DNA from 4 places in the Streptomyces sp. NBC_01515 genome. Region 3 is predicted to be linked to each of the others. Evidence: riboswitches for the same ligand, from Rfam matches in the RefSeq annotation. Region 3 holds a riboswitch; each other region holds the start of a gene.
What was found. A riboswitch is a leader RNA that binds a small molecule or an ion and turns the genes downstream of it on or off. The one in region 3 is predicted to bind cobalamin.

Region 1 (7,234 bases), 4.3 Mb from region 3:
GAGAGGGTCCAGGGGGCCACCGTGTCGTCCGGGCCGTGGAAGATCAGGGTCGGGACCCGGAGCCGGGCCGGGTCGGCGGCCTCGGCGATGCGGTCGCCGTGCAGACCGGTGCGGCCCTGGGCGGCGCGGACCGCCAGCGGCAGCAGCGCGCCCGGGGTGTGCCGGGCGGTGGCGAGGGCGCGCAGCGTGGTCTCCCAGTCGAGCACCGGCGAGTCCAGCACCAGGCCGGAGACGCGGTCGCGCATCGCGGAGTGGGCGGCGGCGCGCAGGGCCATGGTGGCGCCGGTGGACCAGCCGTACAGGACGACGTGCTCGGCGCCGTACCGCACGGCGTAGCGGATCGCCGCGTCCAGGTCGCGCCACTCGGTCTCGCCGAGGTGGCCCAGGCCGTCGGGGTTACGCGGTGCGCCCAAGTCGCCGCGGTAGGCGAGGGCGAGCACCGGGAAGCTGTTGCGGTGCAGGAACTCCATGACGTTCAGGGAGAGTTCGCGGGTCGCGGCGAGTCCGTGCACCGCGATCACCCAGGTGCTGCGCGCTCCGGGCACGAACCACGCGGGCAGGGAGCCGAGTTCGCCGGGGATGTCGATGTCGGCGTGGTCCAGGCCGAGGGCGGTGCTCGGGTTGCCGACGTGGACGTTCGGGGTGAGCCACACCTTGTCGCCGGGGCGCAGGGTGCCGTGGGTGACGCGTTCGAGGCGGCGTACGACGGCGTCGGCGGAGGCCGACGCGGTCTCGACGACGGGCCCGACGACCGCGTGGGAGCCGTCGCCGGCGAGGCCGTAGGTGCCGGGGCGCAGGGATGCCAGGTCCCGGGTGAGCGTGATCTGCCCGGCGGCGGTGGAGTGCACCGTGAGCCGGGGTTCGTTCGGCAGGGGACGCCCGGGCGGCGCCTTCAGCGCGGCGTCGCTGGCGAACCGGCCGACGGCGACACCGGCGACACCGGCCGCGAGGGCCACGGAGACGGCCGCGGCCGCCGCTTTGACTGTGCGCACGGGTCCAGTGTCCCGGGGGAGGCGGTTGGCGGCCAGCCGGAGGGGGCGGGGGGATTGTCGGGGCGGGGTGTTTCGGTGGCGGTGAGGGGCGGTGTCGGTGGGGCGGGGCTGCCGGGGGTGGGGCTGGGATGTCTCGGTGGCGGCGACAGAGGGCGACAGAGATGGAGCAGCGACGGTGGGCGCCGCTCGGGGGGCAGGCGCCGGTATTCAGGGACCGGGACGTCCCGGTGATCGCGGAAGACACGGTGCCGGTGGTAGCTGGCGCTGCTTGAGTGGCGACGCGGGTGAGGGTGGGGGGACTGCGCCGGTCGCGCGGGACCCTAGGGGTGATGCGCGGCGGGTTGGCGGAACGAGGCACGAGGGTGACGCCAGGTAGGCCGGTTGCGCGGGACATGGGGGATGCGAGGCAGGCCGGTGGCACGGAGATGACGCGAGGCGTGCCGGTGGCGCGACGCCGTGCGGGTGAGCTGCGCGGGTGAGTTGTGCGGGTGAGTTGTGCGGGTGATACGAGGCAGTTCGGCGCCGCCGGAGGGGTCCTCGCCGGAAGCACGCCGCGAAAGGCCCCGAAGGAAGCGAGCCGCCGACAGCGCCCCTTGGCCCTCGCCGCGCTCACCCCCCGCCATCCGATCCCTTCATCCCGTCACCCCGGCCGACCCCGCCCCGTCACCGCCGCCCATACCCTCTCCCTTGCGTCCACCGCCCTCACCCCTTCACCCCCGCCACCCTCAACCCAGCCGACCCCGCCCCCTCACCACCGCCCATCCCCTCTCCCTCGCATCCACCGCCCGCGCCCCCTCACCCAGCGGTGCGCCCCCTCACCCCGCCGCGCGCCCCCGCTGCCCATACCCCCGCAACCGCTCCCCCGCCTCAGCGACCTGTTCCCCCGTCAGCAACGTCGGCGACAGCCCCGGCACCGACGACGCCGTGAGCCACAACCGGCACATCCACTCCAACTGGGCCGTGCGGTCGAAGGCCTGGTCAAGGGAGTTGCCGTAGGCGATCGTGCCGTGGTTCTGGAGGAGGCAGGCCGAACGGTCCGTCAGGGCGTGGAGCATGTTCTCGGCCAGTTCCTCCGTGCCGTAGGTCGCGTACGGGGCGACCCGGACCGGGCCGCCGAGGGCGCCGGACATGTAGTGGACGGAGGGGAGTTCGGGGACGAGGGTCGAGACGGCCGTCGCGTGGACGGCGTGGGTGTGGACGACGGCGTGGGCGTCGGTGCTGCGGTAGACGGCGAGGTGCATGGGCAGTTCGCTGGTCGGGAGCAGGGTGCCGAGGACCTGCCGGCCGTCGAGGTCGACGCCGACCGTGTCGGCGGGCGCGAGGCGGTCGTAGGGGACGCCCGACGGTGTGACCAGGACGGTGTCGCCGACGCGGACCGAAACGTTTCCGGAGGTGCCGACGACCAGGCCGTCGGCGACCGTCCGGCGCGCGGTCGCGACAAGCGCGCCCCAGGCGTGCGCCTCCTCGGGGAGCACACTGCGCCTCCGCGTCTCCCCCGCAGCTCCCGCACTCTCCCGGGCGCCCCGCTGGTCCCGCTGGTCCCGCCGTTGCTCAGCCATGTCGCGATCCTGTCAGCCGGTGCTCCAACGCACGTTCGGGCGAAGGCACTTTAGGCCGGAAGCCGCACGTCCGAAAGATGACATATGGGCGTGAACCGCCCACTCCAGTCGCCCGGCTGGAGACCGACCGGCATCGACGGATCGCCCGACAACCTCTGGGGGATCCGCCGTGCACGCCGCCATCCCCGGGGGAAACATGGCCCGCGACCGCACACCGTCCCTGACCCGCGTCCGCACCCGCATCCGCCTCCGCGCCAACCCCCGCGCCCGCCTCGCCGCGGCCGCCGTCGCCGCGCTCACCGTCGGCGCGACCACCCTCACGCTCGCCGAACTCCCGGCCGTCGCCGCAGACATCGCCGCGAGTTCACCGAAGGGCCACGACGTCTCCTCGCACCAGAAGAACGTCGACTGGCCGAGCGCGAAGGCGAAGGGCGCCACGTTCGTCTACGTCAAGGCGACCGAGTCGACCACCTACCGCAACCCGTACTTCGATCAGCAGTACGACGGCGCCCGCAAGGCCGGCATCATCCGCGGCGCGTACCACTTCGCCCTGCCGGACAGGTCGTCGGGCGCGAGCCAGGCCGCGTACTTCGTGGCGCACGGCGGCGACTGGAAGGCGGACGGCTGGACGCTGCCGCCCGCGCTGGACATCGAATACAACCCGTACGACAAGAAGCACGGCTGCTACGGCCTGAGCAAGACCGCGATGGTCAACTGGATCAAGGCCTTCAGCGCCGAGGTGAACCGGGAGACCGGCCGCCGCCCGGTGATCTACACGACCACCCTGTGGTGGAAGACCTGCACGGGCAACAACAGCTCCCTGGCCTCGACACACGCGCTGTGGATCGCCCGCCACAACGCGGCGGACGCCGGCCCGCTGCCCGCCGGATGGTCGTACTGGACCTTCTGGCAGTACGACAACAGCGGGAGCCTGCCGGGTGACCAGAATCTCTTCAACGGGACGGTGAGCCAACTGAGGAAGTTCGCCCGGGGCTACTAAGCGATTTACTAGGCAATCCGGCCACCGCAGGGACCCCCTCAGTTCATCTTCCGTTCATCCAGATTGCCTACGGTCAACGCGCCGATGACCTCGAACGATTGCCTGGGTAAATGGAAAACTTCTCGCTGATCCTCGCGATTGTGGTCATCACCGCACTCGCGTTCGATTTTACGAACGGTTTCCACGACACCGCCAACGCGATGGCCACCACCATCTCGACCGGTGCGCTCAAGCCCAAGGTCGCGGTGGCCATGTCGGCCACCCTCAACCTGGTGGGCGCTTTTCTCTCCGTGGAGGTCGCCAACACGATCTCCAAGGGTCTCGTCGACGAGAGCGGCATCCGTCCCGAGGTCATCTTCGCCGCCCTCGTCGGCGCGATCCTCTGGAACCTGGTGACCTGGCTCGTCGGCCTGCCGTCCAGTTCCTCGCACGCCCTGATGGGCGGTCTGATCGGCGCCACCATCGCCTCGGCCGGCACCGGCGCGGTCCACGGCGACGTCCTGGTCACCAAGGTCCTGCTCCCGGCGGTCGCCGCCCCGATCGTCGCGGGCATCGCGGCGATGCTCGCCACCCGCTTCTCCTACGCCCTGAGCCGCAACGCCGGGGGCAAGGCCGCCGACAGGGGCTTCCGCGCCGGCCAGATCGCCTCCGCCGGACTGGTCTCGCTGGCCCACGGCACGAACGACGCGCAGAAGACGATGGGCATCATCACCCTGGCCCTGATCGCCGGCGGCTCCATCGCCCCCGACTCGGACCCGCCCACCTGGGTCATCCTCTCCGCGGGCCTCGCCATCGCGATGGGCACCTACATCGGCGGCTGGCGCATCATCCGCACCATGGGCAAGGGCCTGACCGACCTCCAGCCGCAGCAGGGCTTCGCCGCCCAGACCAGCGCCGCCGCGGTCATCCTGGCCTCCTCGCACATCGGCTTCTCGCTCTCCACCACGCACGCCGTCTCCGGCTCGGTGATGGGCGCGGGCCTCGGCCGCAAGGGCGGGGTCGTCCGCTGGTCGACCGCGACCCGGATGTTCGTCGCCTGGGGTCTGACGCTGCCGGCCGCCGCGCTGGTCGGCGCGCTCGCCGAGTCCGTGACCGACCTCGGCGACTGGGGCACCGCGCTGGTGGCCGTCTTCCTGGTCGCCTCCAGCGCCGGCATCTGGCTGCTCTCCCGCCGCCAGGTCGTCGACGCCTCGAACGTCAACGAGATCGACGAACCGGCCGGCGTGATCACCACCGCGATCGCCGCCGTGACCCCGCCGCCCCCGTCGGTCGCCCTCTCCGAAGGCCTCACGGCGACGATCCCCTCGCCGCCCGTGAACCCGGCCCCCATCGTGCAGTCCGACCCGGCGACACCGCCGGCCGCCGCCGTCTGAGCCCCGCGCCCCGGACACGAAGGAACGAATCAGCATGCACATCGACTGGGCAGCCCTCGGCTCCGTCTTCGGCGTCAGCCTCGTCGCCACCGTCTCCCTGGTGGCCGTCTTCACCCTCGGCATCGTCGGCCTCTCCCGCCGCGAACGCGCCACCGCCCAGGGCGACTCCGCGCCCCTCGCCCTGACCGGCGCGTACGCCTGCTTCGCGGCCTGCGCGGCGGCGGTGGCGTACGGGATCTATCTGATCGTGGCCTGACCGGCCGCCAGTCGAACGGAACGTGGGGTGCGGGACGGATCGCCGTCCCGCACCCCACGTCCGCGTGACCCCTCCGATCCCTCGCGTGTGGGCATCAGCACACTCCGTCCCCGCAGGTCAACAGCAAGTTGACGGCCCTTCCAACAGCATGGTGGACTGCCGGAGCCATATACGGCGGCAGGAGAGGAAGCCGGTGCGAATCCGGCGCGGTCCCGCCACTGTCACCGGGGTAGACACCCCCGGGAGCCAGGAACTCTCACCGCCGGTCTCGTCGAACCAGGGCGTGGACACCCTGAGTGAGGACATATCGCCATGCTCGGCTGTCGTTCGAGGTCCCGTACCCGCACCGTGTCCGATCCAGCGATCGGCTGACCCGATGCGTGCCGATCGCGTCTTCGCGTACGGCGCCGCCGCCGGCCTCCTCGGTGACCACCTGCTCGGCGATCCCCGCCGCGGGCATCCGGTCGCCGCCTTCGGCCGTGCCGCGGGCGCCGTGGAACAGGTGCTGTGGCGCGACCACCGGGGCTGGGGCGCCCTGCACACCGCCGTGTGCGTCGGTGGCACCATCACCCTCGCCGCCGCGGCCACTTCGGCCCTACGACCGTCCCGTACGGCCTCTGCCGCCCTCACCGCCGCCGCCACCTGGGCCGTCGTCGGCGGGACCTCCCTCGCGCGCGAGGCCGGGGTCATCGGGCGGGCGCTGGAGGCCGGTGACATCGACGGTGCGCGGGCCCGGCTCCCCCACCTCTGCGGGCGGGACCCGCAGTCCCTCGACGCCGACGGGATCGCCCGGGCCGTCGTCGAGTCCGTCGCCGAGAACACCTCCGACGCGGTCGTCGGCGCCCTGGTCTGGGGCGGCATCGCGGGCGTCCCGGGCCTGGTCGGCTTCCGGGCCGTGAACACCCTCGACGCGATGGTCGGCCACAAGTCGGCCAAGTACCGCCGCTACGGCTGGGCTTCGGCCCGCCTCGACGACGTCGCCGGCTGGCCGGGCGCCCGCCTCACCGCCGCCCTCGCGACCGTCGCGGGCGGCGACCCGCGCGGCGCCGCCCGCGCCTGGCGCACCGACGCCCGCAAACACCCCAGCCCCAACGCAGGCCCCGTGGAGGCCTCCTTCGCGGGAGCCCTCGGCGTACGCCTCGGCGGGACGCTCTCCTACGGCGGCCGGGTCGAGCACCGGCCCGTGCTGAACGGCGACGGACGCGCCGTCGCCGTACCGGACATCGCGCGTGCCGTACGGCTGTCCCGGCGCGTCGGTCTGCTCGCGCTCGGGGTCAGTGTCGCCGGGCGGCTGCTGGTGAAGGGGCTGAAGTCATGAGCGGCGGTGGGTTGTTGGTGGCCGGCACCACCTCGGACGCCGGGAAGAGTGTCGTCACCGCCGGGATCTGCCGGTGGCTGGTGCGGCAGGGTGTGAAGGTCGCGCCGTTCAAGGCGCAGAACATGTCCCTGAATTCGTTCGTGACGCGCGAGGGTGCCGAGATCGGGCGGGCGCAGGCCATGCAGGCCCAGGCGTGCCGGATCGAGCCGACCGCGCTGATGAATCCCGTGCTGCTGAAGCCGGGCAGCGACCGCACCAGCCAAGTCGTGCTGATGGGCAGGCCCGTTGGCGAGATGAGTGCCCGCGGCTATCACGGCGGGCGGCAAGAGGCCCTGCTCGGGACCGTGTTGGACTGTCTCGCCGAGTTGCGGGGCACGTATGACGCGGTGATCTGTGAGGGGGCCGGTTCGCCCGCGGAGATCAATCTGCGGCGGACCGACATCGTGAACATGGGCATCGCGCGCAATGCCCGACTGCCCGTGCTCGTGGTCGGCGACATCGACCGCGGGGGCGTCTTCGCCTCCTTCTTCGGGACCGTCGCGCTGCTCAGCCCCGAGGACCAGGCCTTCGTCGCCGGGTTCCTCGTCAACAAGTTCCGGGGCGATGTATCGCTGCTGGAACCGGGGTTGGAGATGCTGCTCGGCCTCACCGGGCGGCGGACGTACGGCGTGCTGCCGTTCCGGCACGGGCTCGGGATCGACGAGGAGGACGGGCTGCGGATCTCGCTGCGCGGCAC
Region 2 (7,234 bases), 6.9 Mb from region 3:
GGCGAGCGCGGTGATCGATGCGATCACCGCGCTCGGTCCGTGACTTGGGGCTCACGGTTTGCGGGCGACCCCGACGTACAACGGGATCTCGTCGGTCTCGCTGTGCTGTTTTCCGGGCTCGGGGTGCCAGCGCGCGGCGAGTTCTATGCCGGGGGCGACAAGCTCAAGTCCCCTGAAGAAACCGGTGAATTCGGCGCGTGAGCGTACCTGGGCGGGTGTGCCGCCCTTGCGGTAGACCTCGACGACGCGCTCCCAGGTCTCCGGATCGAAGTCTCCGGTCGCGTGGGACAGGGCCAGGTAGCTCCCGGATGTAAGGGAGTCGAGCAGTTCACCCACGATGCGATGGGGATCGTCCTCGTCCGCCACCAGGTGCAGGAGGGCCATCAGGGACAGGGCGATCGGCTGCTCGAAGTCCAGCTGCTCCTTCGCCGCCGCGAGGATCTTCCCCGGCTCGCGCACGTCGGCCTGGATGTAGGTGGTGCTGCCCTCGGGCGTGCTGTGCAGAAGCGCCTCGGCATGCCTGAGGACGATCGGGTCGTTGTCCGCGTAGACCACGCGGGCACGGGGGTTGATCGCCTGGACCACCTGGTGGAGGTTCGGGCGGGTGGGTATTCCGGTGCCGATGTCCAGGAACTGGCTGATTCCCCGCTCCGCCAGCAGCCGCGAGGCCCGGTGCATGAAGTCGCGGTTCACCCGCGCCATCTGCCTGACGGCGGGGAACAGGGAGATGACCTTCTCGGCGGCTTCCCAGTCGACGGGGTAGTTGTCCTTGCCGCCCAGGAAGTAGTCGTACATGCGGGCCGACTGGGGCTTGCCGGTGTCCACGTCGTCCGCGCTGAATCCCGCATCCGTCACTTCGGTTCTCCTGTTGCCCAACGGCCTTTGTCGCCAGGTGAGTTCGGGCCCGCGAGTGTAACGCGCGGAGCTGGTCTCAGGTGCGGTGGGGGACCACGGCCACCGGGCACGCGGTGTGTTCCAGTACGGCGTGCAGGGTGGGCCCGAGTGTCGTGCCCGCGCGGCCGATCACCAGCAGTTCCGCCGAGGCCGGGACCGACGCCTGGACCAGGGCGGCCGCCGGGCTCTGGAGACGGAGATCCTCGTAGACACCCACGTGCGGATACTTCTCCCGCCAGGGCCGCAGCGCGTCCGAGAGGCGTTGCGTCTCCTGGTCCTCCCAGCGTCCTCGGTCCTTCTCGGGCGGTGCGTACGGCATCCAGTGCTCGGCGGGCGAGGGCAGCCGCCAGGCGTGGACGACGTGCAGGCCGGTGTCGCGTCGGCAGGCGGCGTCGAAGGCGAAGTCGACGACGGCGCCGGGGAGTTCGCCGCCGTCGACCCCCAGCGTCACGCCGTACGGTGACCGCGGGCGACGGCTGTGGACGGACCCGCTCGGCACCAGCACCACCGGCCGCTCGGAGTGCTCGGCGACCCCGTGGGCCACGGAACCGAGGGCCAGGCCCGCGAAACCGCCCGTACCGCGCAGCCCGAGGACCGTGCAGTCCGCCTCGGCGGTCAGGGGGAGCAGGGCCGGCACGACCTCTCCGGTGAGGGCGACCACCTCGGCCCGGAGTTCGGGGTGGTCCTTCGCGAGGGACGTGACGAGGGCGTCGGGAGAGGGCTCGCGGAAGTAGGGCCAGGTGGTGAGGAGTTGCTCGTCGGGGAGTGTCGAGACGTGGACGACCCGCAGGGCGAGTCCACGCAACCCGGCTTCCGTTGCTGCCCAGTCGGCCGCGATGCGACTGTCCGCGGAACCGTCGACACCGACAACGATCAGTTGGGCCATGGCCGTTGGACCTCCGTGCGAGCGGGTCGGGGCCTCTACGATCCGCCGCGCGGAGCGTGCCGCACAGGGGTCGGACGGAACCGGGGGAAAGTCCAGCGGTACCGGTACAGAGCGGCAGTGGTTCAGGAGCACCTCCGTGCCGCACCCCGCAGCGGGAGCCGACCGCCGATCTTGATACGTTGGCCGGGCCAGTCGCGCCACAACCGAGGCCAGGGAATCCGGTGGGAATCCGGAACTGACGCGCAGCGGTGAGGGGGACGGGCGGGGCAATCCACGCCACTGGGGCGACGCGGGCCGGCCGAGGGAGCCGGTGTGCGACGCGCCGGGAAGGCGCCCCGTCCGGACGAACCCGAGTCCGAAGACCTGCTGGCACCTTCTCGCCCTCGGCGAGGGGGAGTTCGTAGGCCAGGCTCCGCGTTCGAGCCCCGACAGGCAAGGCATGCCCGTGATCCGTACCGCCCCCGTCCCACTGCGCCGCCGTACCGCGGCCCTCCTCGTCGCGCCCGCCCTGCTGCTCACCGCGTGCGGCGGATCCGACGGCGACAGCGCCGACGGCGAGACGGAGAAGTCCGCCGCGGGCTTCCCGCTCACGCTCACCGACTGCGGGCACAAGGTCACGGTGAAGTCGGCCCCCGAGCGGGTCGTCTCCCTCAACCAGGGCACCACCGAGATCCTGCTCTCCCTCGGCCTCGCCGACCGCATCGCCGGCACCGCCACCTGGACCGACCCGGTGCTCAAGGGCCTGGAGAAGGCGAACGCGAGCGTGCCGCGCCTCGCCGACAACGCCCCCTCCTTCGAGAAGGTCCTCGACGCCGAACCCGACTTCGTCACCGCCTCCTTCGTCTCGACGCTCGGCAAGGGCGGAGTCGCGACCCGCGAACAGTTCGAGAAGCTGGGCGTGCCGACGTACGTCTCGCCGTCCGACTGCGCGGGCAAGGACAACGACAGCGGTGGCGACGGTTCGCGCAGCACACCGCTCACGCTCGACAGCGTCTACGGCGAGATACGCGACCTGTCCCGCGCGATGGGCGTGAAGGCGCGCGGCGACCAGCTCGTGGCCCAGCTGAAGGCGCGGGTGACCAAGGCCACCACCGGCCTCGACGCCTCCGACACCACCCTCATGTACTGGTTCGCCAACGCTCAGTCGCCCTACCTGGCGGGCTGCTGCGGCGCCCCCGGCGCCATCACCCGCACCGTCGGAGCGAAGAACGCCTTCTCCGACACCCACGACGAGTGGCCCCAGATCAACTGGGAGACCGTCGCCGACCGCGACCCCGACGTCATCGTCCTCGGCGATCTGACCCGCAAGTCGCAGACCGCCGAGACCGCCAAGGCGAAGATCCACTTCCTGGAGACCAACGCGGCCACCCGCAACCTCACCGCCGTCAAGAAGAAGCGGTACATCCTGCTCAGCGGCCAGGCGATGAACCCCTCCATCCGCACCGTCGAAGGGATCGAGCAGGTCGCCGCAGGCCTGCGCGACTTCGGACTCGCCAAGTGACCGTCCGCACCCTGCTGTTGACGGGTGGCGGGCTCATCGCGCTGCTGGTCTCCGTGGCCTTCGCGGTGACCATCGGCCCCGCCGACATCTCCACGGCCGACGTGTGGGCGTCCATCGCGTCCCACCTCGGCGGCGGCGAGAGCACGCTCGCCCCGCTCAGGGACGGCATCGTCTGGGACCTGCGCATGCCGCGCACGCTGCTCGCCGCCGTCTGCGGTGCCGGGCTCGCGTTGTGCGGCGCGGTCATGCAGTCCCTGCTGCGCAATCCGCTGGCGGACCCGTTCGTGCTCGGCGTCTCGTCCGGGGCGTCCACGGGGGCGGTCGCTGTGGTCGTGCTCGGGGTGGGCGGCGGGGCGGTGTCGCTGGCGGCGGGCGCGTTCGTCGGTGCCCTGCTCTCCTTCGGGCTGGTGATGCTGCTCAGCCACAGCCTCGGCGCGAGCATGGACCGGGTGGTGCTGTCCGGCGTGGCGGCCATGCAACTCTTCTCCGCGCTCACGTCGTTCACGGTGCTGACGTCGGCGGACGCCGAGACCACCAAGGGTGTGCTCTTCTGGCTGCTCGGCTCGCTGTCCGGCGCGGACTGGGGTCAAGTGCTGCTGTGCGCGGGCGCGTTGGCGCTCGTGCTGGTCGTCTGCCTGGGCCATGCCACCACGTTGGACGCGTTCGCCTTCGGCGAGGAGGCAGCGGCAGGCCTCGGCGTGAACGTCGCCCGAACCCGGCTGATCCTGCTGTGCGCCACCGCGCTGCTCACCGCCGTCCTGGTCAGCTGCGCCGGGGCGATCGGCTTCGTCGGCCTGGTCCTGCCGCATGTCACCCGTGCGTTGACCGGTTCCGGGCATGTACGACTGCTGCCGGTCACCACGCTGACCGGAGCCGTCTTCCTGGTGTGGGTGGACACCCTCGCCCGTACCGTCGTCGATCCCCAGGAGGTGCCGGTGGGGGTGGTGACGTCACTGATCGGCGTACCCGCGTTCGTGATTGTCCTGCACCGAGGTCGGAGCAAGACATGAGCACCCGCGCTCCGGACACCGGCCTGCACGCGGACCGGGTGGCCCGCCGCACCGACGGCCAACTCATCGTCGACGGCGTCACGCTCGCCCTGCACCCCGGCGAGACCGTCGGCCTCCTCGGCCCCAACGGGTCAGGAAAATCAACCCTGTTGCGCCTACTGGCCGGTGTCCTCCCGACCTCCACCGGAGTCGTCACGCTGGACGGTCTTCCGCTCCCCGAGATCGGGCGCCGCGCGACCGCCCGCCGTATCGCCACCGTCGAGCAACACACCCACACCCAGACCGAGTTGACCGTCCGCGAGGTCGTCGCCCTCGGCCGCATCCCGCACCGCCGCGCCTGGTCACCGGCGTCGGCCGCCGACGCCCACGCCGTCACCGAGGCCCTCGAACGCACCGGGTTGATCGACCGGGCCGCCCAGTCCTGGCACACCCTCTCCGGCGGCGAACGCCAACGCGCCCAGATCGCCCGCGCGTTGGCCCAGGAACCCCGCGAACTCCTGTTGGACGAGCCGACCAACCACCTGGACATCCAGCACCAGTTGGACCTGCTGGACCTGATCGCCGACCTCCCGGTCACCACCGTGATCGCCCTCCACGACCTCAACCTCGCCGCGATGCACTGCGACCGCCTACTCGTCCTCGACACCGGCCGCACGGTCGCCGAGGGCACCCCGACCGAGGTCCTCACCCCGGCCCTGATCATGGACGTCTACGGGGTCCGTGCCGAGGTCAGTCACGACCCTGGGCATCCTGTGATTCGTTTTCTGCGGCGGGGGAGCGGGGCGTCGTAGCGGCGGGCGACCCCTTCTCCAACTGGCCGAGGTGCAGCCGGTGTTGGGCTAGTGCACGGAGAATCCGCCGTCCACGAAGACCGACTGCCCGGTGACGTAAGCGGAGGCGCGGCTCGCCAGGAACACCGTCGCGCCCGCGAAGTCCTCGGCGAGGCCGTTGCGGCCGATCAGGGTGCGGGCGGCCAGGGCCGTCACCATCGCAGGGTTGGACGAGAGTCGTTCGTTGAGCGGGGTCATCACGAAACCCGGGACCAGGGTGTTGCAGGTGACGCCGTGGGGGGACCAGGCCTCGGCCTGGGAGCGGGCCAGGGACTCCAGTGCGCCCTTGGAGACGCCGTAGGCGCCGCTCTGGGCGAACGCGCGGTGGGCCTGCTGGGAGGTGATGTGGATGATGCGGCCGAAGCCCCGTTCGGCCATGCCGGGGCCGAAGCGCTGGCCCAGGAGGTGGGGGGCCTCCAGGTTCAGGGCCATCGTGGTGTCCCATACCTCCTCGCTCAACTCACCCATCGGCGGGCGCAAGTTGACGCCGGCGCTGTTCACGAGGATGTCCGGCTCGCCGAACACCTCGGCTGCCGCTTCCGCCGCCGCCCGGACACCGTCCCGGGTGCTCAGATCGGCGCTCACCCACGCCGCCCGGCAGCCCGCCGCCGTCAACTCGTCGACCGTGACGGTCAGTTCCTGCTCCTTGCGTGCCACTACGACCACGCTCGCCCCCGCCCGGGCGAGTGCCCCGGCGGCGGCCCGGCCGATGCCGGAGCTGCCGCCGGTCACGACGGCGACTCGGCCGTCGAGTGAGAACAGTTCGGAGAGGTAGTCGTTGGAGAGCATTGCCGCAGCTTAGGCGCCGGGTCCGGGCGGGTGGGACGGGGCCCTGTCGGACGTGGGCCGACAGCCCCGCACCCCTGCCGTGTCGGCTCTGATGGCATGCCCCTCGCACCGGCGGCACCAACTAGGTACCATCGCAGCATGCCATCACTGAATGTGTCCTTCACCGAAGAGGAACTTGACGGAGTGCGTGCGGCCGCCGCGGCCGAGGGGAAGAGCCTCAAGCAGTATCTGCACGACCTCGGTGTGCGCGAGATGCAGCGCGGCCGGTTCGTCGCCGGCGCGTCCGTGTGGGCCGAGCGGCTGCGCGGGGAGTTCGACGACGCCTTCCCCGACGAGGTGCCGCCTTCCGAGCGTGACGGGGCCGCGGCCGCCTGATGCACCTGTACATCGACGTCTCCTGGCTGCTCGACGTCCAGGAGGCCGCCCTCGGCCGCGAGGACATGTCGGTCTCCGACTACTCCGCGCTCGTGGCCGCCGTATCCCGGCACAAGACCAAGCTGCCGACCCTCGCCGCCGCCGACCCGGACGCCGCCTGGCGGGCCGCCGCGCTCATGCACACCATCGTGCGCCTGGAGCCACTGCCGCACCGCAACAGCCTCTACGCCGCGTTCGTCGCCGCCCAGTACATGGGCCAGTCCGGGGAGGGGATCGACCCGCCCTACGGCGCCCTCTCCGACCTTGTCCGCAAGATCCGGGACACGCGGGTCGGGGTCCTCGCCGTCGCCGATCAGTTGCGGTCCTGGAAGGTCTGACCTGCGGCGACCTGCTACGGCTCCGCGAACGTGGGCCCGTAACCCTGCGTAGGCTGTCCCCGTGTCTTCTGCCCGTCTGCGTCGCGTCGCCGTCCTCGTCCTCGAAGGCGCCAAGCCGCTCGACGTCGGAATCCCCGCGCAGGTGTTCACGACGCGGGCGAGCATGCCGTACGAGGTGCGGTTGTGCGGTGCGGCGCCCGGACTGGTGACCGGGGGCGACGGGCTGTCGTACCACGTGGCCGATGGTCTCGACGCGCTGACCTGGGCCGACATCGTGTTCCTGCCCGGGTACCGGTTCCCGGACCGGGAGGATCCGCCGCAGGGTGTCCTGGACGCGCTGATCGCCGCGCACGACCGGGGCGCGCGGCTCGCCGCGATCTCGACCGGGGCCTTCGCGCTCGCCGCCACGGGGCTGCTCGACGGGAAGCGCGCCACGACGCACTGGCACTACACGCGGGCGCTCGCGACGAAGTACCCGCACGTCCAGGTCGACGAGAACGTCCTGTTCGTCGACGAGGGCAGCGTGCTGACCTCGGCGGGCGCCGCCTCGGGCATCGACCTGTGCCTGCACA
Region 3 (7,234 bases):
GGCCATTGATGAATGACATGAACAGGACGGGTGGAACGTAGCCGGGGCGACGAGACCGCGAACAGACGCACCCCATGAACTTTGCCGCTCCATAGAAACTCCATGGACGGCCCATGGAAGCTCCATGGGCCGTCCGCGAAGTAAGACACAGATAAAGGGCGACCGGGGGTCGGCCGGGTGGGGCTAGAAGTCCTCGTCCAGGTCGACCGTGCCCTCCACCGCGACCTGGTACGCCGACGGGCGGCGCTCGAAGAAGTTGGTCAGCTCCTGGACGCCCTGCAACTCCATGAAGGAGAAGGGGTTCTCGGAGCCGTACACCGGGGCGAAGCCCAGCCGCTGGAGGCGCTGGTCCGCGACGCACTCCAGGTACTGGCGCATCGAGTCGGTGTTCATGCCCGGCAGACCCTCACCGCACAGGTCGCGCCCGAACTGCAGCTCCGCCTCGACGGCTTCGCGCAGCATGTCGGTCACCTCCTGCTGGAGCTGGTCGTCGAACAGCTCCGGCTCCTCCTTGCGGACGGTGTCGACCACCTCGAAGGCGAAGCTCATGTGCATGGTCTCGTCGCGGAACACCCAGTTGGTGCCGGTGGCGAGGCCGTGCAGGAGACCCCGGCTGCGGAACCAGTAGACGTACGCGAACGCGCCGTAGAAGAACAACCCTTCGATGCACGCGGCGAAGCAGATCAGATTCAGGAGGAAGCGGCGGCGGTCGGCCTGGGTCTGGAGGCTGTCCAGCTTCTCGACCTCGTTGATCCACTTGAAGCAGAACTCGGCCTTCTCGCGGATGGAGGGGATGTTCTCCACCGCGTCGAAGGCGGCCGTCCTGTCCTCCGGGTCGGGCAGGTAGGTGTCGAGCAGCGTCAAGTAGAACTGGACGTGCACGGCCTCCTCGAAGAGCTGACGGCTCAAGTACAGCCGCGCCTCGGGGGAGTTGATGTGCTTGTACAGCGTCAGCACGAGGTTGTTCGCCACGATCGAGTCACCCGTCGCGAAGAACGCGACCAGCCGGCCGATCATGTGCTGCTCACCCGGCGTCAGCTTCGCGAGATCGGCGACGTCCGAGTGGAGGTCGACCTCCTCGACGGTCCAGGTGTTCTTGATCGCGTCCCGGTAGCGCTCGTAGAAGTCCGGGTAGCGCATCGGGCGGAGGGTCAGCTCGAAGCCCGGGTCGAGGAGGTTCTTTTCGGTGGAGCTCATTACTGGCAGGCCTCGCAGGACTCGGGGTTCTCAAGAGAGCAGGCGACCGCGTCTTCGTCGGGGGTCAACTGCTGTACGGGGATGGGGGTTTGGGTTTGAACCTGGGCCTGGGCCGCGCGGGCGATGCGGGTCGCCGGGCGGGAGCGCAGGTAGTACGTCGTCTTCAGGCCCTGCTTCCAGGCGTACGCGTACATCGAGGAGAGCTTGCCGATCGTCGGCGTCTCCAGGAACAGGTTCAGGGACTGGGACTGGTCCAGGAACGGGGTGCGGGCGGCGGCCATGTCGATCAGGCCGCGCTGCGGGATCTCCCACGCCGTGCGGTACAGGGCGCGGACCTCGGCCGGGATCCAACTGAAGCCCTGCACCGAGCCGTTGGCCTCGCGCAGGGCCTCACGGGTGCGGGCGTCCCACACGCCGAGCTGCTTCAGCTCGTTCACCAGGTAGGAGTTGACCTGGAGGAACTCGCCGGACAGCGTCTCGCGCTTGAAGAGGTTCGAGACCTGCGGCTCGATGCACTCGTAGACACCCGCGATGGACGCGATGGTGGCGGTGGGCGCGATGGCCAGCAGGAGTGAATTGCGCATGCCGGTCTGGGCGATACGTTCCCGCAGCGCGGCCCAGCGCTCCGGCCAGGTCAGCTCCACGTCGTAGTGGTCCGGGTGCAGGACACCGCGGGCCGTGCGGGTCTTCTCCCAGGCGGGCAACGGGCCGTTGCGCTCCGCGAGTTCGGCGGAGGCCTCGTACGCGGCGAGCATGATGCGCTCGGCGATGCGCGTCGAAAGGGCCTGCGCCTGCGGGGAGTCGAAGGGGACGCGGAGTTTGAAGAAGACGTCCTGGAGGCCCATCGCGCCCAGGCCGACCGGGCGCCAGCGGGCGTTGGAACGGCCCGCCTGCTCGGTCGGGTAGAAGTTGATGTCGACCACGCGGTCCAGGAAGGTGACGGCCGTGCGGACGGTCTCGTCCAGCCGCTCCCAGTCGATGTCGTCGCCGACCACGAACGCGCCGAGGTTCACCGAACCCAGGTTGCAGACCGCCGTCTCGCCGTCGTCCGTGACCTCCAGGATCTCCGTGCAGAGGTTGGAGGAGTGGACCGTGTGGCCCGGCTCGGCCGTCTGGTTGGCGGTGCGGTTGGCCGCGTCCTTGAAGGTCATCCAGCCGTTGCCGGTCTGCGCGAGGGTGCGCATCATGCGGCCGTAGAGGTCACGGGCCGGGATGGCCTTCTTGGCGAGCCCCTGCGCCTCGGCCTTGCGGTACGCGGCGTCGAACTCGTCGCCCCACAGGTCGACCAGCTCGGGCACGTCGGCGGGGGAGAACAGCGACCAGTCGCCGTTCTCGTTCACCCGGCGCATGAACTCGTCCGGGATCCAGTGCGCGAGGTTCAGGTTGTGCGTACGGCGGGCGTCCTCACCCGTGTTGTCCCGCAGCTCCAGGAACTCCTCGATGTCGGAGTGCCAGGTCTCCAGGTACACCGCGGCGGCACCCTTGCGCCGGCCGCCCTGGTTCACCGCGGCGACCGAGGCGTCCAGCGTCTTCAGGAACGGGACGATGCCGTTGGAGTGCCCGTTCGTGCCCCGGATCAGCGAACCCCGGCTGCGGATGCGGGAGTACGACAGCCCGATGCCGCCGGCGTGCTTCGAGAGGCGGGCGACCTGGTGGTAGCGGTCGTAGATGGAGTCCAGCTCGTCCAGCGGGGAGTCGAGGAGGTAGCAGGACGACATCTGGGGGTGCCGGGTGCCGGAGTTGAAGAGCGTGGGGGAGGACGGGAGGTAGTCCAGGCGGCTCATCAGGCGGTAGAGCGCGGCCACTTCGTCCAGGGCGCGGGTGCTGTCGTCCTCGGCGAGACCGGCGGCCACGCGCAGCATGAAGTGCTGGGGGGTCTCGATGACCTTGCGGGTGATCGGGTGCCGCAGGAGGTAACGGCTGTACAGGGTGCGCAGGCCGAAGTAGCCGAAGCGGTCGTCGGCGCCCTCATCGAAGGAGGCGGCGATCAGCGCGTCGAGGCGGGCCGCGTGCAGCGTCGCGAACTCGGCGGTGCGGTCGGCGATGAGGCCCTCGCGGTGGCCCACGGCGACGGACTCGGTGAACGTCGTGACGCCCTGGGAGGCGGCCTCGGCGGCGATGCTGACCGTCAGCAGCCGGGCGGCCAGCCGGGAGTAGACCGGGTCCTCGGAGATGAGGCCGGCGGCCGCCTCCGTGGCCAGCTCGCGCAGTTCCGCCACGTCCGCGTGCGCGGACCGGCCGCGCAACGTGGCGGCGGCGACCCGGCCGGGGTCGGCGTCGGGGAGGTCGGCGGTCAGCTCGGTCAGGGTCCGCAGGATCGCGGTACCGGGGCCGTCGGCGCCCTGAACAGCCGTACCGGGAACGTCGGTTCCGGGTCCGGTCGCGGTCGCTACGATCGCCTCGTTCACCTGGGTCGCTGATGCCGGCTCTGCTGGCGCGATGGTCACGGTGGGGCTCTCCCTCGCTCGGCACGGGGCCTCGCCGAGGGCAGGCGGCAGTACACGAGCGCACGGGGCGTCGCGTCCACCGGCCCACTCCACGAGGCCCGGACGTCATGCGCCTGGCCGGGTGGCCGGACGCGAGCTGTCGGCAGGTCCTCGGACTGACCATGCGTGCATATGCACGTAAGTACACCGTTGCGGGACAGTTCCGGATTCGCACCGGATTCCCCTGCGGCGACAGCGAGCATGAGCATACATCTTGTGCTCGCCTGTCACGTCACCACCAGATGTTGTGTCGCGGTGGTTTCAGAGTGTCAGCTTGTAGGTGAGCAGAGTGAGATCGTCCAGGTGTGGCACGGGGTTCCAGTCGCGGTCGGGGGTGCGGACGAAACCCAGGCGTTCGTAGATGCGGTGGGCCGCGTGCATGGAACTCTGGGTCGACAGGACTACGGCCTCGCAGCCCTCGGTGGCTCGGGCACGGTCGATGCAGGCGCGGACGAGGGCCTCGCCTGCGCCTCGGCCGCGGGCGGTGCGGGCGATCGCCAGTGCGCGGATCTCTGTCTCGCCGGGTCGCGCTATGTCGGCGACCGGGCCGGGGCCGGGGACGAAGGTGACTCCGCCGAGGAGGTGGTCGCCCTCCACGGCGACGAGGACTTCGGCTGCTGCGGCTCGGCTTGCTACGTCCTTCAGTACGGGGAGGTAGGGGTCGTCGTCGCCGTAGTCGAGGAGGCCGTCGTCGAGGTAGGCGTGGGCTGTGAGGGTGCCGAGGTCTTCGTATTCGGTGGGGTTGGCTCGGCGGATGAGGATGTCCATGGGGGTCAGTGTGTACGAACAGCGGGCCGCCGAGGGGGGTGCTCCCGGTGGCCCGCTGCGGGTCGTGTGTGGCTGGTCGCGCAGTTCCCCGCGCCCCTGGGTGGGGACGGTCAGCCTGCGTTAGTGGGTTGCCCCTGCTGTTGCCGGAGGTAGTTCCACCTCTACGCCCGGGTCGCCCGCGTCCGCCGTGTAGTCGGCGGGGCTTGTCTCGTCCACGCCCTCGGGGGCCTTGAACGCCTTCAGCGCGAACGTGAGGACCACCGTCACCACGACGTTCATCACGAACGCCGTCAGGCCGATGTAGCCGATCTCGCCGATGCCGGGGATCTCCTTGGACGAGCCGCCGAAGTGGTCCTGGGTCGGGGAGGCGACCCCGTACGCGGCGAGGGTGCCGTAGATCATGCCGACCGCCCAGCCGGTGAGGAGGGCCCAGCGGTGGGGCCAGCGGGTGAAGAGGCCGCCCACCAGGGACGGGAAGGTCTGGAGGATCCAGATGCCGCCCAGGAGCTGGAAGTTGATGGCGACCGTCTTGTCCATCGTCAGGACGAAGGCCAGGGCGCCCACCTTCACCAGGAGGGAGACGATCTTGGAGACCTTTGTCTCCTGGGCCGGGGTCGCGTCCGGCTTGATGAAGTCCTTGTAGATGTTGCGGGTGAAGAGGTTCGCCGCCGCGATGGACATGATCGCCGCGGGGACGAGGGCGCCGATGCCGATCGCCGCGAAGGCCACGCCCGCGAACCAGTCCGGGAACATGTTCTCGAACAGCTGCGGGATCGCCAACTGGCCGTTGGTGACCTTGACTCCGGCCGCGATCGCCATGAAGCCGAGCAGCGCGAGCAGGCCCAGCATCAGTGAATACAGCGGCAGGATCGTGGTGTTGCGGCGGATCACGTTGCGGCTCTTGGAGGAGAGCGTCGCGGTGATCGAGTGGGGGTACATGAACAGGGCCAGCGCCGAGCCCAACGCCAGTGTGGCGTACGTCCATTGGCCCGCCGGTGCGGGGACGAGTCCGCCCGCCCCGGCCGCCTTGAACTTGGCGCCCGCCGCGCTGAAGATGTCGTCGAAGCCGCCGAGCTTGATCGGGATGTAGATGATCGCCACCGTGATGACGAGGTAGATCAGCCCGTCCTTCACGAACGCGATCAGCGCGGGCGCCCGCAGGCCCGATGAATAGGTGTACGCCGCCAGCACCGCGAACGCGATCAGCAGTGGCAGGTCCTTCACGAACCAGTTGGAGTTCGCGCTGCCGCCGACCCCCATGACGTCCAACACGGCCTGGATGCCGACCAGTTGGAGCGCGATGTACGGCATCGTCGCGAGGATGCCGGTGACCGCCACGGCCAGGGACAGCCCCTTGGAGCCGAAGCGCCCGCGCACGAAGTCCGAGGTCGTCACGTATCCGTGCTTGTGCGACACCGACCAGAGGCGGGGCAGGAACGTGAAGATGAGGGGGTACACGAGGATCGTGTACGGCACCGCGAAGAAGCCGGCCGCGCCCGCCGCGTAGACCGCCGCCGGGACCGCCACGAACGTGTAAGCCGTGTAGAGGTCGCCGCCGAGCAGGAACCAGGTGACCCAGGTGCCGAACGACCGTCCGCCCAGGCCCCATTCGTCGAGGCTCTGCTCGTTGTCGGCGCGGCGCCAGCGGGCGGCCAGGAAGCCCAGGACCGTGACGGCCAGGAAGAAGAAGATGAAGACGCCGAGAGCGACGCCGTTCACGCCGTCGTTCACCGGTTACCTCCATGGCGGGTCCGCTGGTCGCGCTGCCACAGCTTGTAGGCGGTCATCGTCAGCACCGTCGAGATCAGCACCCAGAGCATCTGGTACCAGTAGAAGAACGGGACGCCGATGAACGTGGGGTCGATCTTGGTGTAGGAGCCGACCCAGAGCAGCGCCACGAACGGCGCGACGAGGCAGACCGCGATGACGACGCGGGCCGGTGTCACCAGCGGTGGTGCCGGTTCGGGCGGAACTTCGGGTACGTCTGACATGTCGCGGCTCCGTCACCTCAATGATCGCCTGTGTAATGCGCAGGCAATCTAGGTCACGGCATCGCGCGTACGGAAGACCTCGTCCGCATATCGGCATGTCGATTCTGTGAAGGCCTGACATCGGTGTCAGCAGCAGCGGAAACCCTGGCGAGGGTCGGCCTCCTGGCGGTCTGTCCGCATGCGTTCGAAGTCGCGGCGGTTCGGGACCTCCGCGTCGGGGTGGTTCCGGCGTACGTGCGCCACGTAGCGGTCGTACGCCGACTCGTCCATCAACTCCCGGACGTACCAACGCACTCCACCGGCCAGCCGGTCAGCCGCCCGCCTCGGCGCCGACCGCATCGCGTGCCACCTCCTCCTTCTCCTCGCGGGTCGGGATCAGCCCGGCCGGTGCCATGATGTTCGACTCGACGTACGGCGTCTCGCTCAGAGTCGAGAGCGCGGGGCGGCGGATGTGTCGAACGCAGACGCGAAGGGCGTCCACGATCACGACCACGACGAGCACCGCGAGAATGGCCGAAAGTACCCCGTCCACCGTGGAGTTGGTGACCACGGTGCGCATGTCGTCCATCGACTTGGCGGGCGGCAGGACCTTGCCCGCGTCGATCGCGTCCTGGAACACCGAGCGTTGCTTGAAGAAGCCGACCTTCGGGTCGCCGGAGAACACCTTCTGCCAGCTCGCGGTCAGGGTGACCGTCGCGTCCCAGGCGAGTGGAATCCCGGTGATCCAGGCCCACTTGAGGCGCCCGGACTTCACCAGGAGGGTGGTGCAGACGGCAAGGGCGACCGCCGCGA
Region 4 (7,234 bases), 1.3 Mb from region 3:
TCGGGCAGCCTCCGCGAGGACCTCGCCACGACCTGGGCGGCCCGCAGCGCGAAGCTCGCCAAGCGCCGCGAACCGATCACGGGTGTAAGCGAGTTCCCGAACCTCGCCGAACGTCTCCCGGAGCGCGCCCCCGCCCCCACGACCCCGTCCGGCGGCCTGCCGCGCGTGCGCCGCGACGAGGCCTACGAAGCACTGCGCGCCCGCTCCGACGCCCACCTCGCGGCGACCGGCTCCCGGCCCCGGATCTTCCTGGCCGCGCTCGGCCCGGCCGCAGCGCACACCGCCCGGCTCTCCTTCGCGTCGAACCTGTTCCAGGCGGGCGGCATCGAGCCCGTCACCGCGGGCGAGTTCGCGGACAGCGGCGCCACCGAGGCCTGCCTGTGCTCCAGCGACGCGCTGTACGAGGAGCAAGCGGCCCAGGTCGCCGGGGAGTTGAGGTCGGCCGGTGCCGGGCACGTGTTCCTCGCGGGCCGTCCCGGGCAGTACTCCGGTGTCGACGCCTACGTCTTCGCGGGCTGTGACGCCGTAGCCGTACTCTCCGCCACCCTCGACCGCATGGGAGTGTCCTGATGGCAGCGATGGGGCACATCCCCGACTTCTCCGGGATCGAGCTGGGGGCCCCGGCCGTCGAGACCGGTACCGACGAGTGGCGCGACGCCGTGAAGAAGGCGGCGGGCGGCGACGACCTCCTCTGGGAGACCCCTGAGGGCATCGCCGTCAAACCCCTGTACACCGGACAGGACTTGGAAGGCCTGGACTTCCTGGCCACCTACCCGGGCATCGCGCCGTATCTGCGCGGCCCGTACCCGACGATGTACGTCAACCAACCCTGGACGATCCGCCAGTACGCGGGTTTCTCCACGGCCGAGGAGTCCAACGCCTTCTACCGCCGCAACCTCGCGGCCGGTCAGAAGGGCCTGTCGGTCGCCTTCGACCTGCCCACGCACCGGGGTTACGACAGCGACCACCCGCGCGTGACCGGTGACGTCGGCATGGCGGGCGTGGCGATCGACTCGATCTACGACATGCGCCAGCTCTTCGACGGCATCCCGCTCGACAAGATGACCGTGTCGATGACGATGAACGGCGCGGTGCTGCCCGTGCTCGCCCTCTACATCGTGGCGGCGGAGGAACAGGGCGTACCGCCCGAGAAGTTGGCCGGGACCATCCAGAACGACATCCTCAAAGAGTTCATGGTCCGCAACACCTACATCTATCCGCCGAAGCCGTCGATGCGGATCATCTCCGACATCTTCGCCTACACCTCGCAGCGGATGCCCCGCTACAACTCCATCTCCATCTCCGGCTACCACATCCAAGAGGCGGGCGCGACGGCGGACTTGGAGCTGGCGTACACCCTCGCGGACGGCGTGGAGTACATCCGGGCAGGCCGGGAGGCGGGGATGGACGTGGACGCGTTCGCTCCCCGGCTCTCCTTCTTCTGGGCGATCGGCATGAACTTCTTCATGGAGATCGCCAAGTTGCGCGCGGCCCGCCTCCTCTGGGCCAAGCTGGTCAAGCAGTTCGACCCGCAGAACGCCAAGTCCCTCTCCCTGCGCACCCATTCACAGACCTCGGGCTGGTCGCTGACCGCGCAGGACGTCTTCAACAACGTCACGCGCACCTGCGTAGAAGCCATGGCGGCGACACAGGGCCACACCCAGTCGCTGCACACCAACGCCCTGGACGAGGCCCTCGCCCTCCCGACCGACTTCTCGGCACGCATCGCCCGCAACACCCAACTCCTCATCCAGCAGGAGTCCGGCACGACCCGGGTGATCGACCCGTGGGGCGGCAGCGCGTACGTCGAGAAGCTGACCTACGACCTCGCGCGCCGCGCCTGGCAGCACATCGAGGAGGTCGAGGCGGCGGGCGGCATGGCCAAGGCCATCGACGCGGGCATCCCGAAGCTCCGCATCGAGGAGGCCGCGGCCCGCACCCAGGCCCGCATCGACTCCGGCCGCCAGCCGGTCATCGGCGTCAACAAGTACCGCGTGGAGACCGACGAGGAGATCGACGTCCTCAAGGTCGACAACTCCTCCGTCCGCACCCAACAGATCGAGAAACTACGGCGGTTGCGCGCCGAGCGCGACGAACAGGCCACCCAGGACTCGCTACACGCGCTGACCCGCGCGGCCGACGAGGGCACGGGCAACCTCCTGGAGCTGGCGGTGAACGCGGCCCGCGCGAAGGCGACGGTCGGCGAGATCTCCGACGCGCTGGAGAAGGTGTACGGGCGGCACGCGAGCCAGATCCGTACGATCGCCGGTGTGTACCGCACCGAAGCCGGCGACTCCCCGTCCGTCGAGCGCACCCGCACCCTGGTCAGCTCCTTCGAGGAGGCCGAGGGCCGTCGCCCCCGCATCCTGGTCGCCAAGATGGGCCAGGACGGCCACGACCGCGGCCAGAAGGTGATCGCCACCGCCTTCGCCGACCTCGGTTTCGACGTCGACGTCGGCCCGCTGTTCCAGACCCCCGGCGAGGTGGCCCGCCAGGCGGTCGAGGCGGACGTACACATCGTCGGGGTGTCGTCCCTCGCCGCCGGACACCTCACCCTCGTACCGGCGTTGAAGGAATCCCTCGCCGAGGAGGGCCGCGAGGACATCATGATCGTGGTCGGCGGAGTCATCCCACCCCAGGACGTCCCCACCCTCCTGGAGATGGGCGCGGCGGCCGTGTTCCCGCCCGGGACAGTGATCCCGGACGCGGCCTACGACCTCGTACAGCGCCTGGCCGCCGACCTCGGGCACACCCCGTGATCGAGGTCGACACCTATGTGAAGGGCGTACTCGACGGCAAGCGGGCCCTGGTGGCCCGCGCCATCACCCTCGTCGAGTCGACCAAACCCCAACACCGGGTCATGGCCCAGGAGTTGCTGACCGAACTCCTCCCGCACAGCGGCCAGGCCCGCCGGATCGGCATCAGCGGCGTACCGGGCGTCGGCAAGTCGACCTTCATCGACGCGTTCGGCACACTGCTGACCTCACAGGGCTTCCGGGTCGCGGTGCTGGCCGTGGACCCGTCGTCGACCCGCACGGGCGGCTCGATCCTCGGCGACAAGACCCGCATGGAACGCCTGGCCGTGGACCCGGCCGCCTTCGTCCGCCCCTCCCCCACCGCCGGCACGCTGGGCGGCGTGGCGAAGGCGACCCGCGAGTCCATCGTGGTGATGGAGGCGGCGGGCTACGACGTCGTCCTCGTCGAGACGGTAGGCGTGGGCCAGTCGGAAACGGCGGTCGCCAACATGGTCGACTCCTTCCTGTTGTTGACCCTGGCCCGCACCGGCGACCAATTACAGGGCATCAAGAAGGGCGTCCTGGAACTGGCGGACGTCATCGCCGTCAACAAGGCGGACGGCCCGCACGAGCGCGACGCGAAGAGCGCGGCACGTGAACTGGCAGGCGCACTACGGCTGATGCATCCCGCCGACGCGGCCTGGACCCCGCCGGTACTGAGCTGCAGCGCACGCGAGGGCACCGGCCTGGACACGGTCTGGGAACGCCTGGAACAACACCGCTCACTGCTGGACTCCACGGGCCGCCTGGCTGCCAAACGCAGCGAGCAGCAGGTGGACTGGACATGGACGATGGTCCGAGAAGAACTCCTGGGCCGCCTGCACTCAGATCCGACGGTCCGCGCGCTGGCTCCGGACCTCGAACGCCAGGTACGCGAGGGCGAGTTGACAGCAACCCTGGCGGCCGAGCAAATCCTCCGAGCCTTCGGAACCCCGCCCAACTGACCCCACCCTGTTTTTTAGGGGCGCGGGGCTGTATCGATTTGCGGCTCCGCCGCGTGGGCGCGACCAGCCCCCACCGGCCGTCAGCCAAAAATCGACGCACCCACCCCAAACCCTTTAGGCTGGCCGCGCAGCTGGTTCGCCCCGTCAGCCAGACGGACGCGTCGCAAGAGGGAACCCGGTGAGATTCCGGGACTGCCCCGCAGCGGTAAGCGGGAACGACCGCCGTCATACGCACTGGGCCCCACAACAGGACCTGGGAAGCGACGGCCAGTAGGTGACCTCCGGTCCAAACGGAGGCCGTGCCCGCAAGTCCGAAGACCTGCCACCTGCCCGCACGCGAAGCATTCGCGCGCGGAATCCCGGTGACCTCGTGGGCGGGTCGGCGTACACACGGGCGGTCACCATCCCCCGGTCTACGAACCTTCGCGCTCACGTCCCGACACCGGGATCCAGGGAGATATCTCGCGAAGGAGATTTCCGTGACACCGAAGTCCGCAGCCGCGGCAGCACGGGCCACCGTCTACGGCTACCCCCGCCAGGGCAAGGGCCGAGAACTCAAGAAGGCCATCGAGGGCTACTGGAAGGGCCGCGTCGACGCCGACGCCCTCCGGGCCACCGCAGCCGAACTGCGCCGCACGAACTGGCAGCAACTGGCCGAGGCCGGCATCCACGAGGTCCCGACCGGCGACTTCTCGTACTACGACCACGTCCTCGACACCACCGTCATGGTCGGCGCCATCCCCGAACGCCACCGCGCCGCCGTCGAACTCGACGCGCTGGACGGCTACTTCGCGATGGCGCGCGGCACGCAGGACGTGGCGCCGCTGGAGATGACGAAGTGGTTCGACACCAACTACCACTACCTCGTGCCCGAGTTGGGCCCGGACACCGTCTTCACCACCGACTCCACCAAGCAGGTGGCGGAGTTGAAGGAGGCTCTCGCCCTGGGCCTGACCGCCCGCCCGGTGCTCGTCGGCCCGGTCACCTACCTCCTGCTCGCCAAGCCCGCGCCCGGGGTGGCCACGGACTTCGATCCGCTGACCCTCCTGGACCGGCTGCTGCCCGTGTACGCCGAGGTCCTCGCCGACCTGCGCGCGGCGGGCGCGGAATGGGTGCAGCTCGACGAACCCGCCCTGGTCCAGGACCGCACCCCGGCCGAACTCAGCGCCACCACCCGCGCGTACCGCGACCTCGGCGCCCTCACGGACCGGCCGAAGCTGCTGATCGCCTCGTACTTCGACCGGCTCGGCGACGCGCTGCCGGTCCTCGCGAAGGCGCCCGTGGAGGGCCTCGCGCTCGACTTCACCGAGGCCGCCGCCGCCAACCTGGACGACCTCGCCTCCGTAGGCGGACTGCCCGGCAAGCGGCTGATCGCGGGCGTGGTCAACGGCCGTAACGTCTGGGTCAACGACCTCACCAAGTCCCTTGCCACACTGGGCACGTTGCTCGGTCTGGCCGACCGGGTCGACGTGGCCGCCTCCTGCTCGCTGCTCCATGTGCCGCTCGACGCGACCGCCGAGCGGGACATCGAGCCGCAGATCCTGCGCTGGCTCGCGTTCGCACGGCAGAAGACGGCCGAGATCGTCACGCTCGCCAAGGGATTGACCCAGGGCACCGACACGATCACCGCCGAACTCGCCGCCAACCGCGCCGACTTGGCCTCCCGAGCCGGTTCGGCGCTCACCAGCGACCCGGCCGTACGGGCGCGGGCCGCCGCGGTCACGGATGCCGACGGCCGCCGCTCCCAGCCGTACGACGAGCGGACTTCGGCGCAGCGTGCGCATCTCGGGCTGCCGCCGCTGCCGACGACCACGATCGGCTCGTTCCCGCAGACCGCCGAACTGCGCACCGCGCGGGCCGACTTGAGGGCGCGGCGGATCGACACGGCCGGTTACGAGGAGCGGATCAGGGCGGAGATCGGCGAGGTCATCTCCTTCCAGGAGAAGACCGGCCTGGACGTCCTCGTGCACGGCGAGCCCGAACGCAACGACATGGTCCAGTACTTCGCCGAGCAGCTGACGGGGTACCTCGCCACGCAGCACGGCTGGGTCCAGTCCTACGGCACCCGTTATGTCCGCCCGCCGATCCTGGCCGGCGACATCTCCCGCCCCGAACCGATGACGGTGCGCTGGACGACGTACGCCCAGTCCCTCACCGCACGCCCGGTCAAGGGCATGCTCACCGGACCGGTCACCATGCTCGCCTGGTCCTTCGTCCGCGACGACCAGCCGCTCGGCGACACCGCCCGGCAGGTCGCCCTAGCCCTGCGCGACGAGGTCAACGACCTTGAGGCGGCCGGGACGTCGGTCATCCAGGTCGACGAACCCGCTCTGCGCGAGACCCTCCCGCTGCGCGCGGCGGACCGGGAGGCGTATCTCGCCTGGGCCACGGAGGCGTTCCGGCTGACCACCGCCGGGGTCCGGCCGGAGACGCAGGTCCACACGCACATGTGCTACGCCGAGTTCGGCGACATCGTGCAGGCCATCGACGACCTCGACGCGGACGTCATCAGCCTGGAGGCGGCCCGTTCGCACATGCAGGTCGCCCGGGAGCTGGCCGAGCACGGTTACCCGCGCGAGGCGGGACCGGGTGTCTACGACATCCACTCTCCGCGCGTGCCGAGTACGGCCGAGGCAGCGGCCTTGCTGCGCAAGGGACTTGAGGCCATCCCGGCGGAGCGGTTGTGGGTCAACCCGGACTGCGGCCTGAAGACCCGCGGCTGGCCCGAGACCCGCGCGTCGCTGGAGAACCTGGTGGCCGCGGCCCGCACGGTCCGTGAGGAGCTGGCCGGGTCCTGACCCGATGGCGGTGGGGGCGGCCGGGAGGGCACCCTCCCGGCCGCCCCCACCCCGAGGTGCACGCGAGACGATGTCCACCCCTGCCCGGAGAACTGGAGCGACCACGTGACCAGCCGCATCACCCTGATCTCGCCAGCGATGAACCGGTCCCTGCGGGAGACCCGGTTCGACGACGGCAGCCCGCTCGACCCGAGCGGTACGGCCCGCGCCGAGTCCGCCGCGGGTTCGCTCCGCTCGGCCGACCGGGTGCTGGTCTCGCCCAGCGTGCGGTGCCGGGAGACGGCGTCCGCGCTGGGCCTCTCGGGCGTGGCGGAGGCGGAGTTGGCGGGGTTGGACATGGGGCGTTGGCGGGGGCTGACCCTCGACGAGGTGATGGCGCGGGAGCCGGACGCGGTGATGGCCTGGCTGACGGATCCGGATGCGGTGCCTCACGGCGGGGAGTCGGTGCGGGTGCTCTGCGAGCGGGCGGGGCGGTGGCTGGAGGCGGCGGCCGGGTTCGAGGGCAGGACCCTCGCGGTGGTCGAGCAGGAGTTCGTGCGGGCCGTTGCGGTCACGGTTCTCGACGCGCCCGGGCCGGCGTTCTGGCGGCTCGACGTACCACCGCTCACCGCGACGGACCTCAGTGGACGGTCCGGGCGGTGGAATCTGCGGCTCGGGCGGGAACTCGGAGACGAGTGAGTCACCGAGCCGGGTGCGG

Region 1: it holds a riboswitch for cobalamin, as region 3 does, so the genes downstream of both, OG407_RS13825 (cobalamin biosynthesis protein) here and OG407_RS33945 (ribonucleoside-diphosphate reductase subunit alpha) in region 3, are expected to answer to the same signal.
Region 2: it holds a riboswitch for cobalamin, as region 3 does, so the genes downstream of both, OG407_RS02255 (ABC transporter substrate-binding protein) here and OG407_RS33945 (ribonucleoside-diphosphate reductase subunit alpha) in region 3, are expected to answer to the same signal.
Region 4: it holds a riboswitch for cobalamin, as region 3 does, so the genes downstream of both, metE (5-methyltetrahydropteroyltriglutamate--homocysteine S-methyltransferase) here and OG407_RS33945 (ribonucleoside-diphosphate reductase subunit alpha) in region 3, are expected to answer to the same signal.

What each region holds. Positions count from the first base shown of each region.
Region 1 is NZ_CP109416.1:3,119,126-3,126,359, forward strand. Features, by position in the region: gene OG407_RS13800 (alpha/beta hydrolase family protein) at 1-992, opposite strand, end outside; gene OG407_RS13805 (class II aldolase/adducin family protein) at 1,808-2,551, opposite strand; gene OG407_RS13810 (lysozyme) at 2,748-3,551, shown strand; gene OG407_RS13815 (anion permease) at 3,662-4,924, shown strand; gene OG407_RS13820 (hypothetical protein) at 4,959-5,180, shown strand; cobalamin riboswitch at 5,315-5,457, shown strand; gene OG407_RS13825 (cobalamin biosynthesis protein) at 5,557-6,498, shown strand; gene OG407_RS13830 (cobyric acid synthase) at 6,495-7,234, shown strand, end outside.
Region 2 is NZ_CP109416.1:581,726-588,959, reverse strand. Features, by position in the region: gene OG407_RS02265 (SAM-dependent methyltransferase) at 52-855, opposite strand; gene OG407_RS02260 (universal stress protein) at 932-1,780, opposite strand; cobalamin riboswitch at 1,953-2,166, shown strand; gene OG407_RS02255 (ABC transporter substrate-binding protein) at 2,220-3,281, shown strand; gene OG407_RS02250 (FecCD family ABC transporter permease) at 3,278-4,291, shown strand; gene OG407_RS02245 (ABC transporter ATP-binding protein) at 4,288-5,082, shown strand; gene OG407_RS02240 (SDR family NAD(P)-dependent oxidoreductase) at 5,131-5,910, opposite strand; gene OG407_RS02235 (hypothetical protein) at 6,049-6,285, shown strand; gene OG407_RS02230 (hypothetical protein) at 6,285-6,662, shown strand; gene OG407_RS02225 (GlxA family transcriptional regulator) at 6,724-7,234, shown strand, end outside.
Region 3 is NZ_CP109416.1:7,462,093-7,469,326, forward strand. Features, by position in the region: gene OG407_RS33940 (ribonucleotide-diphosphate reductase subunit beta) at 184-1,197, opposite strand; gene OG407_RS33945 (ribonucleoside-diphosphate reductase subunit alpha) at 1,197-3,644, opposite strand; cobalamin riboswitch at 3,768-3,899, opposite strand; gene OG407_RS33950 (GNAT family N-acetyltransferase) at 3,945-4,451, opposite strand; gene mctP (monocarboxylate uptake permease MctP) at 4,572-6,182, opposite strand; gene OG407_RS33960 (DUF3311 domain-containing protein) at 6,179-6,442, opposite strand; gene OG407_RS33965 (YbdD/YjiX family protein) at 6,569-6,781, opposite strand; gene OG407_RS33970 (carbon starvation CstA family protein) at 6,753-7,234, opposite strand, start outside.
Region 4 is NZ_CP109416.1:8,811,825-8,819,058, reverse strand. Features, by position in the region: gene OG407_RS39420 (methylmalonyl-CoA mutase family protein) at 1-570, shown strand, start outside; gene scpA (methylmalonyl-CoA mutase) at 570-2,759, shown strand; gene meaB (methylmalonyl Co-A mutase-associated GTPase MeaB) at 2,756-3,739, shown strand; cobalamin riboswitch at 3,855-4,081, shown strand; gene metE (5-methyltetrahydropteroyltriglutamate--homocysteine S-methyltransferase) at 4,219-6,537, shown strand; gene OG407_RS39400 (histidine phosphatase family protein) at 6,643-7,215, shown strand.